Regions from separate parts of the Paenibacillus sp. ALJ109b genome, predicted to be linked through region 1. Evidence: riboswitches for the same ligand, from Rfam matches in the RefSeq annotation. Region 1 holds a riboswitch; the other holds the start of a gene.
The links. Region 1 has a riboswitch for S-adenosylmethionine ahead of G3352_RS25715 (methionine ABC transporter ATP-binding protein). Riboswitches for the same ligand answer to the same signal wherever they lie in the genome.
Positions count from the first base shown of each region.

Region 2: another riboswitch for S-adenosylmethionine. It lies ahead of metA (homoserine O-acetyltransferase MetA); the one in region 1 lies ahead of G3352_RS25715 (methionine ABC transporter ATP-binding protein).

Region 1 covers NZ_JAAIFP010000030.1:72,721-79,586, forward strand. The annotation lists gene G3352_RS25695 (DUF2515 family protein) at 1-1,044, opposite strand, end outside; gene G3352_RS25700 (thioredoxin family protein) at 1,188-1,532, shown strand; gene G3352_RS25705 (COX15/CtaA family protein) at 1,850-2,773, shown strand; gene G3352_RS25710 (Cthe_2314 family HEPN domain-containing protein) at 2,988-3,716, shown strand; SAM riboswitch class I at 3,847-3,988, shown strand; gene G3352_RS25715 (methionine ABC transporter ATP-binding protein) at 4,116-5,150, shown strand; gene G3352_RS25720 (methionine ABC transporter permease) at 5,151-5,810, shown strand; gene G3352_RS25725 (MetQ/NlpA family ABC transporter substrate-binding protein) at 5,891-6,727, shown strand.
Region 2 covers NZ_JAAIFP010000023.1:119,660-126,525, reverse strand. The annotation lists gene G3352_RS21040 (ROK family protein) at 33-911, shown strand; gene G3352_RS21035 (HRDC domain-containing protein) at 1,095-2,096, shown strand; gene corA (magnesium/cobalt transporter CorA) at 2,189-3,124, opposite strand; SAM riboswitch class I at 3,578-3,702, shown strand; gene metA (homoserine O-acetyltransferase MetA) at 3,937-4,854, shown strand; gene G3352_RS21020 (aminotransferase class I/II-fold pyridoxal phosphate-dependent enzyme) at 4,879-6,066, shown strand; gene G3352_RS21015 (trans-sulfuration enzyme family protein) at 6,059-6,866, shown strand, end outside.

The sequences.
Region 1 (6,866 bases):
CTCCTGACTATAGAGCTCATTTTTTCCGGGTTCATCTTTATGTGCGGTGAACAGACCAGGCCAGTATTCAGCACGTGAGCCACGGTGGGGAACCGAGCGTGCAAACTCCAATGCTTGAGTAAACACTTGTTCCACGCCAAACAGCATCGCATATAAACCTTTGCCAAACATAATCCGCTCATCCAGCTTGCCAAAATGTTCAATAACCCGGCCTGCAAGACCTTTTTCCCGTCCGAGTGGAAATACGATATGATTCAGCCCAGCCAGATTATGCAGATGAAATGCGGGTTTGGACAGCACTTGTTTTTGAAAATAGGGATGCTGCACGACCCGGCTCTCGATATAGTTCTGCTCATTAATAATTAATGCCACACTAAGCAGCGAGCTGCATCGCTCCAGCCAAAATCGTTCCCAGAACGGCGTCATGAACGCCGATACATGAAAATGGGGCAACAAATGAAAACAGCTCCGGCCGATCCGACGGCTGTTCATATATAACAGAAGCTGGGGATATGCGTCCTGAAAAATGAGGGCATTGCATCGCTCCAGTAGTCGATACATATGCTCACGGTCTGTTTGATTTTGAAGATTGTGCATAAGGTCACTCTGGAGATCGGTCATGTGATATCCGCCGTTGCGAGATACCATATGGGCAAGCAGGGCCCAATGCAGCTCTGGATACTGTTCGTAACATTCCAGGTATGCTGCTGTCCGAGTGATATTACTCCGGTTGTTTTCCTGCGTTAATGTCTTGATCTCTTCCAGAATAATGCAGTCCTCTTCACAGACCAGTGCACTGAGCGTATTTCGGGCAAAAGCATTCTCGTTTCCAGGCAATAGGCGCTCCACCTCTGTTTGTACGGAAGCAGCCATGTCAGAGTCCCAAGCCATATCACGCAAGGGGTGACGAAGCTGTGCAGAGGCCTGCCAAGCCGCCTGTTTGCCCCTCCACACTTCCCGGGCCGCACCTGGTATGGATCGAACCATCTGTAATATTGACCCATGATGGGCAGGCTCGGAGGAATCCGTTTTAACGGAAGTCATGACATGACCTCCTTTCCTGATATTCTGATTACGCTTTTAGTTTAAGAAGCTATTGATGTCAGTATGCGCCGAATATTTGACTTCCACTCCGCAATTTGCTTCACTTAGAGGATAAGACAAGGTATAGAAAGGAAGATGTTGTAATGGAAAAGATTACATCGAAACCAGAATTTGATGTGGCAATCCAATCTCCGCGTTTGACTGTAGCTGTATTTAAGGCAGATTGGTGTGGCGATTGCAAGTACATCGATCCGTTTATGCCTGAAGTTGAAGAGAAGTTTGCTCGTGAGCTGAAGTTGGTTGAGGTCGACGTAGATCAGGTGGGTACAGTGAGCGAAGAGCAAAATATTCTCGGCATCCCCAGCTTTGTAGCTTACACAGATGGCCGGGAACTTGTTCGTTATGTGAACAAACTGCGCAAGTCGAGAGAAGAGATTGAGCAATTCCTGCAGCGTGCAGTTGAGGTGTATAATACGATTCATAAATAAAGCATGACAGGTTAACCATGTTAAAGGTTATAATTAAAGGAACGCCATTTCTCTTGAAATAGGGAAGTGGCGTTTGTATTTTCCGAGTTTTCGGGAAAAACTAACGTTGTAATAATGTACATATTTGCCGATGACCTGCGGGTCAACTTCTCGACAGACGTTAACATTTTGTCACAAAGCGCGGCGTCAATGACACATTTATCCGGTATAATGAATTTAGTTGTGAAATAAGTGTCAAAGTACCGAATCAAGCGGAGGATGTAGTTCTTCGCCATCTTAAACCAACAGCGGGTGAGAAAAAATTGAAACACTTAACCTTGTTTAAATGGTTAACCGTATTAACCTGTCTTGTCATGTTTCTGGCCACATTTGGTGGAGGCGTTGTGACCCGAACGGAATCGGGCCTCGGCTGCGGCGCGGAATGGCCTTTATGTAACGGAAAACTTGTGCCTGCACACACTGTTGCCTCACTAATTGAATTTTCCCATCGCGCCGTCAGCGCACTGGCAGGGCTTTTGTCCATAGCCTCTTTTGTAGCATTTTTGCGTTTTGGCAAATCACGCCGTGATCTGCAATTGTTTTCATTGTTAACACTGATATTTGTTATTGTCCAGGGAATTATGGGGGCTTTTGCCGTCGTATTCTCCCAATCTTCCGCAGTCATGGCACTGCATTTCGGATTTGCCTTAATTGCTTTTGCCAGCTCCTTGATGATGGCGCTAGGTATTCGGCAGGAAGCTCGCCATGGTGGATTGGAACGACTGAATCGATATCCGCGAGTTAGCAAAGGCTTCCGAAATCTGGTGTGGTTTTCCACGATTTATACGTACCTCGTGGTATATACTGGAGCATTTGTGAGCCATACGGATTCTGCTGGAGGCTGTTCAGGCTTTCCGCTCTGTAACGGGCAGATTATTCCTGAGCTCTCGGGAGGAGTAGCTGTTGCTTTTGCTCACCGGGTGGCGGCTGTTTCATTAGTAATTGTCATTGCAATTCTCGGTCATTTTGCGTATCGCAAACATCCGGATAACACGGAATTAAGAGCGTTAGGAGTCATTTCTGTTGTTCTGGTTTTGTTGCAAGTGGTTATTGGTTTTGGACTGATGCTCACGATGAACCGCCCGGAAGTGTATATGTTTGTAGCGCTGGCGCATATGCTTGATATTGCCATTTTATTCGGGGTATTAACCTATATGAGTTTCCTGGTGTACAAGCTGCATCGGCCCGTTAACCGGTTCTAATATATCCGAATTATTGTAGTTCAGGGGATGAATCCAGTGAAGTTCACCATCCGATGATGTACATCATTGGACAGGTGAACTTTGTTTGATGTCAGGCGTGTCAGGGCACCCTATTGTAAGCAGCGGTCACACGTTTACTCTGATTCCGATTTTGTTTAATATGATGAATTATTATTAATTTGATGATCTGCAGAGTGGAAAGAGGAGGCTATATATGCTGCGAACGTTGCTGGGTGAAAAGCCGCGTAAGAATGAAGGCATACTAAAGGACGCGATGGAAGCGATGGCGGATACGCTTGAGCTATTTCAGCGACAGATGCATGTGGACCATGATCCTACCCATGATTTTCGTAAACTGTATATATGGACCCAGGGATTGATCTCTTCGCTGGATGAATTGGAGCAAAGCTGTTTTGCAGCTTCCCATTTCCGTCAGAAAGTCAAAGCGGGCTCTACGGATGATATGACATTACCAGAAAAAGCAGAGTATGCCCGTTACGTCTATTTCTATAAGGATGGCTTCATCCGATGTTTTGCCATTCTGGATAAATTAGGTACAGTGTTGAATGAAATATTTGAGCTGAACACAACCAATGTTAAAACTCATTATTCTTATTTCACCGTATTAAGACAGTTCGGATATGATAAGCTGCATTATGTTCTTGCCAACGAACTAATTCGGATCAAGGACTCTTACCGTGAGCCAATGAGCAAATTGCGCAAACGGCGAAACATGGAGATTCATTACATGAACTCCGAAATGCAGGATGATCTGTGGCAGCTGCACCAGACTTTGCAAGGGAAAGTGAAGCTGGAGGATCTGGATCAGCATCTCGTGGAACTCCGCAAAGGTGTGGATATGGTCTGTGAGACGTTAAAAGCAGCGTATGGCTACATCAATGAGAAGTGGCATAAACAGGGAATGAATCAACCGGCGAACTGATTGGATAGTAATATTTGCCTTTGACAAATCGGAATACTTGGATTATACTGAGTTCCTGATCGACAGTTAGATGGAATTAACATTTATGACATTAACATTATAACTACTACTGAACTTATAAATTAAATATTTCTTATCGAGAGCGGCGGAGGGACAGGCCCGATGAAGCCCGGCAACCGATTTATAACTGCATGACAGCTGTGTCATACTTTATAGATGTTAGGTGCTAATTCCTACAAAATGGTGCAAGGCACGATTTTGGCAGATGAGAAGGTATAATCTTTCACGTGAAGAGCCCTTTTTGTTTCTGCAAAAGGGGCTCTTTTTTTGTACGATGAAGGGGAGTTTTCCTTTCATTCGGGTAAAGATACATGTAGGCAGTGGGAAGGAGCAGTAATTTTGATTGAATTAAAAGGTTTAACCAAGACGTACGGTAAAGGTTCAAAAAGTACGACGGCCTTATCCGATCTAAATTTGAATATCCGCAAGGGTGAAATATTTGGGGTTATCGGTCATTCCGGTGCAGGCAAGAGTACATTGATTCGTTGTATCAATTTGCTCGAACGCCCCACGGCAGGCGAGGTTTGGGTTGATGGAATCAACCTAACCGATCTTAATAAGTCCGATCTGCAACAACAACGGCGTAAGATCGGCATGATTTTTCAACACTTTAATCTGTTATCCTCAGCTACGGTGTATGACAATGTGGCTTTTCCTTTGAAGCTCGTTAATACGCCCAAAGCTGCAATTGATCGCAAAGTGAAGGAAATGCTTGCATTGGTTGGACTGGAGGACCACAGCAATAAATATCCGGCCCAGCTGTCAGGCGGACAGAAGCAAAGGGTTGGTATTGCAAGAGCGCTCGCGAGTGATCCGAACGTGCTGCTGTGTGATGAGGCCACATCGGCACTTGATCCCCAGACAACCGATTCGATTCTGAAGTTATTGCTGGATATCAATAAAAAGTATAACCTGACGATTGTTCTAATTACCCATGAGATGCACGTGATCCAGAATATCTGTGATCAGGTGGCGGTTATCCATCAGGGAGGCATCGTGGAGCAAGGCCCAGTGACGGAAGTATTCCTTAAGCCGCAGCATGCCATTACGCGTGACTTTATGATGCGGGATCATGAGGTTGGAATTGCATTAGAAGAGACCGCTCTGGCGAGTGCAGATGTCTCATTACAGACGAACGGAGCTTCTAAGCTTGTGAAAATATCCTTCCTGGGCAATAAAACCTATGAGGCGATTTTGTCCAGAACGGTTCGTAAAACAGGAGTGGATTTCGCCATATTGCAAGGCACCATTTCAACGATCAAACAAGTTCCCTATGGACAGCTGACCGTTCGGTTTGAGGGGCAGTTAGATGAGATTAATCTCACCATTAAAGAGTTAGTGGATCAGGGACTTGATGTGGAGGTGCTTCGTTAAATGGATTTTTCAACGGTACGTTGGGAAGAAATCGGTAAGGCTTCAATTGAAACGCTGCAAATCCTGGGAGCATCGGGCCTGTTCACGATCATCATTGGTCTACCGTTAGGCGTATTGCTGTTTATGACGGCAAGGTCGACTTCGATTCAGTCTCAAGTGGTGTACACGATACTATCGTTTATTGTAAACATTCTGCGATCAGTGCCATTTATCATTCTGATTGTTGCACTCATTCCGTTTACGCGTTCACTGGTTGGCACAGCTACAGGGGTGCTGGGTGTTATACCTCCGCTCGTCATTGCCGCAGCTCCATACTTTGCCCGGTTGGTGGAAACTACACTGCGTGAAGTGGATCGTGGCGTCATTGAAGCGGCACAGGCGATGGGGGCTTCAACCGGACAGATTGTAAGGCGTGTGCTTCTGCCAGAGGCATTGCCGGGTCTGCTAGCCGGGATCACCATTACAATCGTTACCCTTGTTTCCTACACGGCGATGGCGGGAATGGTTGGTGGTGGAGGTCTGGGAACATTGGCAATCAACTACGGATACTTCCGTTATCAGAATGAAATTATGATTATATCCGTTGTATTTATGATCATTCTGGTGCAAGTGCTTCAGATGGCTGGCGATCGTTTGGTTAAATGGTTCACCAGGAAATAACACATATATAGCATTTGCCTGATTCGGTATCGATTTGGGGCAAAATGCAAAAAAAATTTATTGGAGAAGGGGTTTTACACATGAAAAAATGGTCTTTTGCTCTACTTAGTATTATGCTGATTGCGGTTCTAGCGGCTTGCGGAAACAACAAGGATTCCGACAGCGGCGCTGACAATGCTGGAGGCGCACCGCGCACCGTAGAATTGAAAGTGGGAGCATCACCTACACCACATGCGGAAATTTTGGAAAGCATCAAGCCTGAACTCGAAGCTGAAGGCATTCGCTTGCAAATCGTGACTTTCAATGATTATGTTCAACCTAACCAACAGCTTGAAGATAAACAACTGGACGCGAACTTTTTCCAACACCAACCTTACCTGGATACAGAGAACAAAGAACGTGGTTTCCACCTCGTTGCTGTAACACCTGTGCATGTTGAGCCATTTGCTGGCTATTCCAAAAAAATCAAATCATTGGATGAGTTGAAAGACGGCGCAAAAGTAGCCATCCCTAATGACCCATCCAACGGCGGTCGTGGACTGTTGTTGCTCGCAAAAGAAGGACTTATCACGCTGAAAGACAACACAAATATCACTTCTACGATTCAGGATATTACAGCTAATCCGAAAAACCTGAATATCATCGAGCTGGATGCAGCCATGATGCCTCGTCAACTGGATGAAGCAGACCTGGTATTCATCAACGCCAACTACGCGCTGGAAGCCAATCTGAACCCAGAGAAGGATGCGCTGCTGATCGAGGACCTGCAAGGTAACCCTTATGCAAACATCCTCGTATCCCGTGAAGATAACAAAGATGCAGATGCCATCCAAAAACTGGCTGCAGCTCTGCATTCCGAAGAGGTTAAAAAATTCATCAAAGATCGTTATCAAGGTGCTGTAGAACCTGCGTTTTAAACTGAACGTTTAAGCTGAAAATAAATTGTACTCGGCGCCACTTCTTACGGCGCTACTAAAGAAAGCCCTGCATCCTCTTTATAGAGAATGCAGGGCTTTTTGTTTTGTACATCATGTTAAAGAGCGTTTTGATGTAAGG
Region 2 (6,866 bases), on a different contig from region 1:
TTAATTTTAAACTACTTGGGAGAGTGACTAACATGACGATTTTAGGCGCAATTGAAGCTGGAGGAACCAAATTTGTATGTGGTATCGGTACGGAAGAAGGAGAAGTTCTTGAACGCGTAAGTTTTCCAACGACAACACCGGAAGAGACGATGGCTCAAGTAATCGCTTTTTTTGAAGGTAAAGGTATTGAAGCTTTGGGTGTAGGTTCATTTGGTCCAATTGATCCGATTGAAGGAAGCCCGACTTATGGTTACATCACAACAACACCAAAACCGCATTGGGGTCAGTACAACCTAATTGGTAAGCTCAAGGAGCACTTTGATGTACCGATGACGTTCGACACGGATGTAAACGGTGCTGCACTTGGGGAAGCAACCTGGGGGGCTGCACAAGGCCTGGATAGCTGTCTGTATATTACTGTAGGAACGGGTATTGGTGCAGGCGCAGTTGTAGGTGGCAAAATGGTCCATGGATTGTCTCATCCAGAGATGGGACACATCATTGTACGCAGACATCCTGAAGATACGTATGAAGGTTTCTGTCCGTACCATGGAGACTGTCTGGAAGGGCTTGCCGCAGGTCCTGCCATCAATAAACGTTGGGAGCAACCAGCTTACGAACTACCAGCCGATCATAAGGCCTGGGAGATTGAAGCACATTACCTTGCGCATGCCCTGATGAACTATGTGTTGATCCTCACTCCACAGAAAATTGTAATGGGTGGCGGTGTGATGAAGCAGGAGCATCTGTTCCCAATGGTTCGCAGCAAACTGCAGGAATTGCTCGCTGGATACGTTCAGCATCCTGCACTTCAGTCCGAAATTGACCAGTATGTCGTTTCACCGGGACTTGGTGATAATGCGGGGTTGTGTGGTTCGCTTGCGCTGGCGAAACTAGCTTTGAACAAGTAAATAGCTTTACAAACAAGTAGTTGACGAATTTTTCCATTGTGGTAATATATGAGCAACAGCATAGCACGGTTAATGAGGAAGCACCTCTCTTGCATGGATTTTGCAGGAGAGGTGTTTTTTGTGCTGCTTAATTTAGCAGAATACAGACTGTGTCGAGCTGAACTATTGAAGGAGGGACAAGAAATGGAAGTCATTTTCATGAACAGATTATCCAGAATGTTAGGTCAGAATGAAGAGCATGCGCAACTGTGGATCGGTGAAGAAGAAGGGGCGTGGCATCTGGGATGGAGCCGATATGAAGAAGGAGATCGTACGGATGCTATCTGGTATGTTGGCAGTTCGTGGGACGAGCTGTTGCATGTGTATCGTCATCAGTTAGCCATACAGATGGGCGAAGGATATCGTCCGTTGCTGCAAGGTTTGTTTCACGAAAATGATGATTTGAAGTCGCGCAATTATGGCGGTCAACGTCTTCATTGTTACAGTGAATTATATGGCAATGAGGGGCTGTATATGGACCTGTGCATATGGCGCAGGAAGAGAGCAGCTTCTGACCGGAAGGCCCCCTATTTTATTGCAACGAATCGGTTGTTGCGCATGATCAGTGCATTTGTTCCACAAACCATCGATGAATTGATGCAACTGCCAGGCGTAGGAGAGAGCAAGGCTTCCGAGTACGGAGAGGAATGGCTGGAGCTTACGAATGGACTGGAACGTTCCACATCTTTCCCGCTAGATTGGGTGTACTCGGTTCTGAAGGAACAAGAATATGAGAGCTGGCTGTACAAACAGAGAGAGCAGAAGTACAAGCAGGAGCTAGACAGATTCACCACACGGAAGCAGGTACTTGAAGGCATGAAAGAAGGATATACGTTGGAAGAGATCGTGAATCGTTCCGGATTGTCCCGTCGGGAGCTAATTGAACTGTTGGAGACACTGGATTTGGAGGGGTATGACACCGATTGTCTACTTGATGCGGAGCTTGCTGTCATGCCTGAAGAGGAGCAAGAGGCAGTATGGAGTGCCTACGAGGAGCTGGGAGATGCGTTCCTTAAGCCCGTGTTACATAAGGTGTACGGAGAAGAGAAGCCTGGCGGGAGCAATCTGGAGCAGGTCTACGAAAGACTGCGCATGATCCGCATCCGGTTTCGTCGTCACACAGAGACGGAGCAGAATGCAGGCTAGATTGGAAATAGGACGTTAGTTGTCATAAATTAAGCGGATAATAAAAAAAGACGAGACGCCTCCAGATGTGGAGCGCTTCGTCTTCTGCTATTTCAAACCCAATCTTTTTTGCGGAAAATAAAGAACATGCTCAGGCCCAGGGTAACCATCAGGCCAATAACTACAAAATAACTATACTTCCAGTCCAACTCGGGCATGTTCGTAAAGTTCATCCCATAGATGCCAGTGATTACGGTCAGCGGCATGAACACCGTGGTAATGGCGGTGAACACACGCATGATTTCATTCGCCCGGTTGGCGATACTGGATTGGTAAGCTTCTCGTAAGTTCCCCATCAAGTCGCGATAAGTCTCAAAGGTTTCGGATATTTTCACAGCATTCTCATAAATGTCACTAAAATACTTTTGCAGTTGATCATCAATAAGACGCAGATCTTTTTTATTGAGTGTGTTAATGACCTCTTTCTGAGGACCTAGCACTTTCTTCAGCCACAAAATCTCACTGCGCAGCCCGATAATCTCATTCAGATGAGACTTCTTGGTATGCATCAGAATGTCCTCTTCAAGCTTCTCGATGCGCGCTTCAATTCGGTCACCGACAGTGAAATAATTATCAACAATCAAGTCAACCAGCAGATAAAGCAGCTTATCTGGCGTACTGATTTCCTGTTCCCACAGGATTGGTTTCAATGTCCGCAATTCGCTGACTTTCTGTTTGGTAACACTGATAATAAAGTGTCTGCCAAGGAACAAGTTGACGGCACGTAAAAAAATCTCTTCATCATCAAAACGAATGCTATTAATAACAATAAAATAATGGCTCTCATAAATTTCAATCTTTGGACGTTGTTCTTCGTCACTCAAACAGTCTTCCACGGCCAGATCATGCATCATGAACAGCGGCTGAAGTACCGCCAAATCGTCTACGTCTGCATCAATCCAGTAAAATCCCTCCGCTGGTGGAGTCAGCGCCTGCTGAATGTCGTCCACCGGAATAAATACACCGTTATTTACCAACCGGATTTTCATTATTCATCTACTCCTTCTGCACCCGCCAAATGGGCGGATTTCATCAATATGGGCGCAAAAAGAACAGATCAGCCGGTCGGCAGCGGAGCCTGGAAGTCAGGACTGCGTTCGCTCTATAATCAAACGGAAGTAACGTCCCGCTGCCGGCATGCTGATATCAATTCTCTATGCAGTTTGTCGGAATTCGGCTGCCAGTCAGGCCTCGGGTCGCCATCCATTGAATATGTCACCTCTCACATAAGGGTTTATAACACTTGTCTAGTATACCGCTGGTACAGGGTCCTTTCAAGCGCAAAAATGTGTCGATTTCGCGCCCTGGAGCAGTGTATGACAACGGATGATGAACGGTTCCGACCCTGAGGAACAGACATTGAACTACACCTTGACGTGAGGGGATTAATGTCTTAAAGTAAAAGGTGAACCACACTAGTTTTTACAATTGAATAAAGCGAAATCTTATCAAGAGTAGGTGGAGGGACTGGCCCGATGAAACCCGGCAACCGGCGGTATACCGCACGGTGCTAATTCTTGCAGCGACCAAGTGTCCAAGTGACACTGTTGTAACTGAGAGATGAGAGAGGCGCATATCTATTTACATATGACCTTTCTCGGAATCCGAGGAAGGTCTTTGTTATATGCACCGACTTCTCAGCAGTGATTTTCGCTAAGGAACTTGAGCTTGCCGCCAGCAATGTGGTTGCAATTCAGCGCCTGCAGGCAAGTTCATGGCAGCCTATAACTGTACGGATGCGAATCGTATCGAATCTGCAGTGGCTGCATCTATCTATGCACAAGGAGGAGTTAGAAACACCATGCCAATCAAAATTCCAGACACACTGCCTGCCAAGGAAGTACTTGCAGGAGAGAACATCTTTGTCATGGACGAGACATCCGCTTACCAGCAGGACATTCGTCCACTACGTATCGCTATATTAAACCTGATGCCCACAAAGGAAACGACAGAAACTCAATTGCTTCGTCTGGTGGGTAACACACCAATTCAGGTAGATATCGTTCTGGTTCATCCGAAGTCTCATACGTCCAAGAACACTTCCCAGGAATATTTGGACTTGTTCTACAAAACCTTTGATGAGATCGAACACCGCCGTTTTGACGGCATGATCATTACAGGTGCTCCTGTAGAGCAAATGGACTTTGAAGACGTGAACTATTGGAAAGAAATCCAGGAGATCTTCGAATGGACCAAAACCAATGTGACTTCGACCATGCATATATGTTGGGCTTCCCAAGCCGGTTTATACCATCATTTCGGAGTTCCCAAAGTTCCATTGGATGAAAAATGTTTTGGCGTATTCTCACATACGATCAACAGATCCAATGTGCAGCTGCTGCGCGGATTCGATGAAGTATTCAACGTCCCGCATTCCCGCCATACGGAAGTGCGACGTGAAGATATTGAAAAAAATGAAAACCTTGAAATATTGGCTGAATCAGAGGAAGCGGGTATTTTCCTGGTTGCTACCAAAGACGGCAAACAGATTTTTGCAACCGGACATGCCGAGTATGACCCGCTTTCATTGAAATGGGAATATGACCGTGATGCAGCTAAAGGCATGGACATTGCGCTTCCTAGACATTATTTCCCGAATGACGATCCTTCCCGTGTCCCCCCTGCCACTTGGCGGGCACATGCAAACTTATTATTCTCTAATTGGCTCAATTACTATGTGTATCAAGAGACACCTTACGATATTGGTCCGCAAATCTAATCGACATTACAGGAGGATGCTGCAATGGAAGACAACAAGTTGAAAATCGAAAGTCGATTGGCCCAAATTGGGTCTATCAATGAACCGGTAACGGGCGCCATTAATTTTCCGATCTATCAATCCACTGCGTTTCGCCACCCAAAGCTTGGACAAAGCACGGGATTTGATTATATTCGTACGACCAATCCAACCCGTAAAGTGTTGGAAGAAGCAGCGGCAGCGTTGGAATCTGGTGATGCAGGTTTTGCCTGTAGCTCTGGAATGGCTGCTTTGCAAACGATTTTCGCTTTATTCGGACAAGGGGATCATCTGATTGTATCGCTGGATCTGTACGGCGGAACGTATCGTTTGCTTGAACGCATCCTGTCTCGATTTGGTGTGACAGCAAGTTACGTAGATACCAATGACTTGGCAGCTCTGGAAAGTATTTGTCAGCCCAATACAAAAGCGGTATTTATTGAGACACCAACCAATCCATTGATGATGATTACGGATGTGGAAGCGGTATGCTCCTGGGCCAAGAGCCACAACTTGCTGACCATTGTGGATAATACACTACTGACTCCGTTCTTCCAGCGTCCAATTGAACTCGGTGCTGATATCATCATCCATAGTGCCACGAAGTATCTGGGTGGTCATAATGATGTACTTGCCGGATTAATTATTACCAAAGGGGAAGAATTGTCGGCCGAAATGGCATTCCTGCACAATTCTATTGGAGCAGTGTTGTCTCCAAGCGACTCCTATCAGCTGATGAAAGGCATGAAGACACTTGCTCTTCGCATGGAGCGGCATGAGTATAATGCTTTGACGATTGCCAAGTACCTTTTGGAGCACCCAGCCGTTAATGAAGTGTATCATCCTGGTTTGTCGGATCATCCCGGATTTGAAATACAGAATAAACAATCCAGTGGAAATACAGGCATTTTCTCTTTCAAAGTAAAGGATGCTCGTTATGTTGAACCATTGCTTCGTCACATCAAACTGATTGCTTTTGCGGAAAGCCTCGGGGGTGTAGAGTCATTGATGACTTATCCTGCGGTACAGACCCATGCGGATATTCCGATTGAAATTCGTGACGCGGTAGGTGTAGATGACCGTCTGTTGCGCTTCTCTGTAGGGATCGAGCACGCCGAAGATCTGATTGCCGATCTGGGCAATGCACTCACAGCTGCACAGCAGGAGATAGAAGGGGGAACGCATCATGAGTGAGCAAAACAATAATGCCAAAAATCATGAACGGAATGTTCATTCCGACCTGAAGTTCGATACCAAGCTGCTGCATTTCGGTGACGAAATCGATAAAACCACTGGGGCTTCCAGTGTGCCAATTTACCAGGCCTCCACATTCCATCATTTTGATATTTTTAATCCACCTCAACATGATTATAGTCGTTCCGGTAACCCGACTCGTCAGGCATTGGAGGATTACATTACATTATTGGAAGGTGGGGCACGCGGATTTGCCTATTCCTCAGGAATGGCTGCCATCTCCAGTGTATTCATGATGTTCTCGGCAGGCGATCATATGATTGTGACGGAAGATGTATATGGAGGAACGTATCGACTACTTACTTCCATTCTGAGCCGGATGCAGATTGAGACTACCTTTGTGGATATGACCAATATTGAGGAAGTAAAGGCAGCGCTCAAACCGAACACGAAGGCAGTCTATATGGAGACACCATCCAACCCGACACTGCGGATCACGGATATTGCTGCTGTCACTTCCTGGGCACAGGAACATGAGCTAATCTCCATTCTTGATAACACCTTCATGACGCCTTATTACCAACGTCCGATCGAGCTTGGTGTGGATATTGTCGTACATAGTGCGACCAAGTTTCTTGGCGGACACAGTGATGTGCTGGCAGGTTTAGCCGTTGCTCGTACGGATTCATTGGGTACACAGCTAAAACAATTGCAGAATGGACTTGGAACCGTGCTTGGTGCCCAGGAATCCTGGCTGCTGATGCGTGGCATGAAAACTTTGGGTGCGCGCATGGCACACA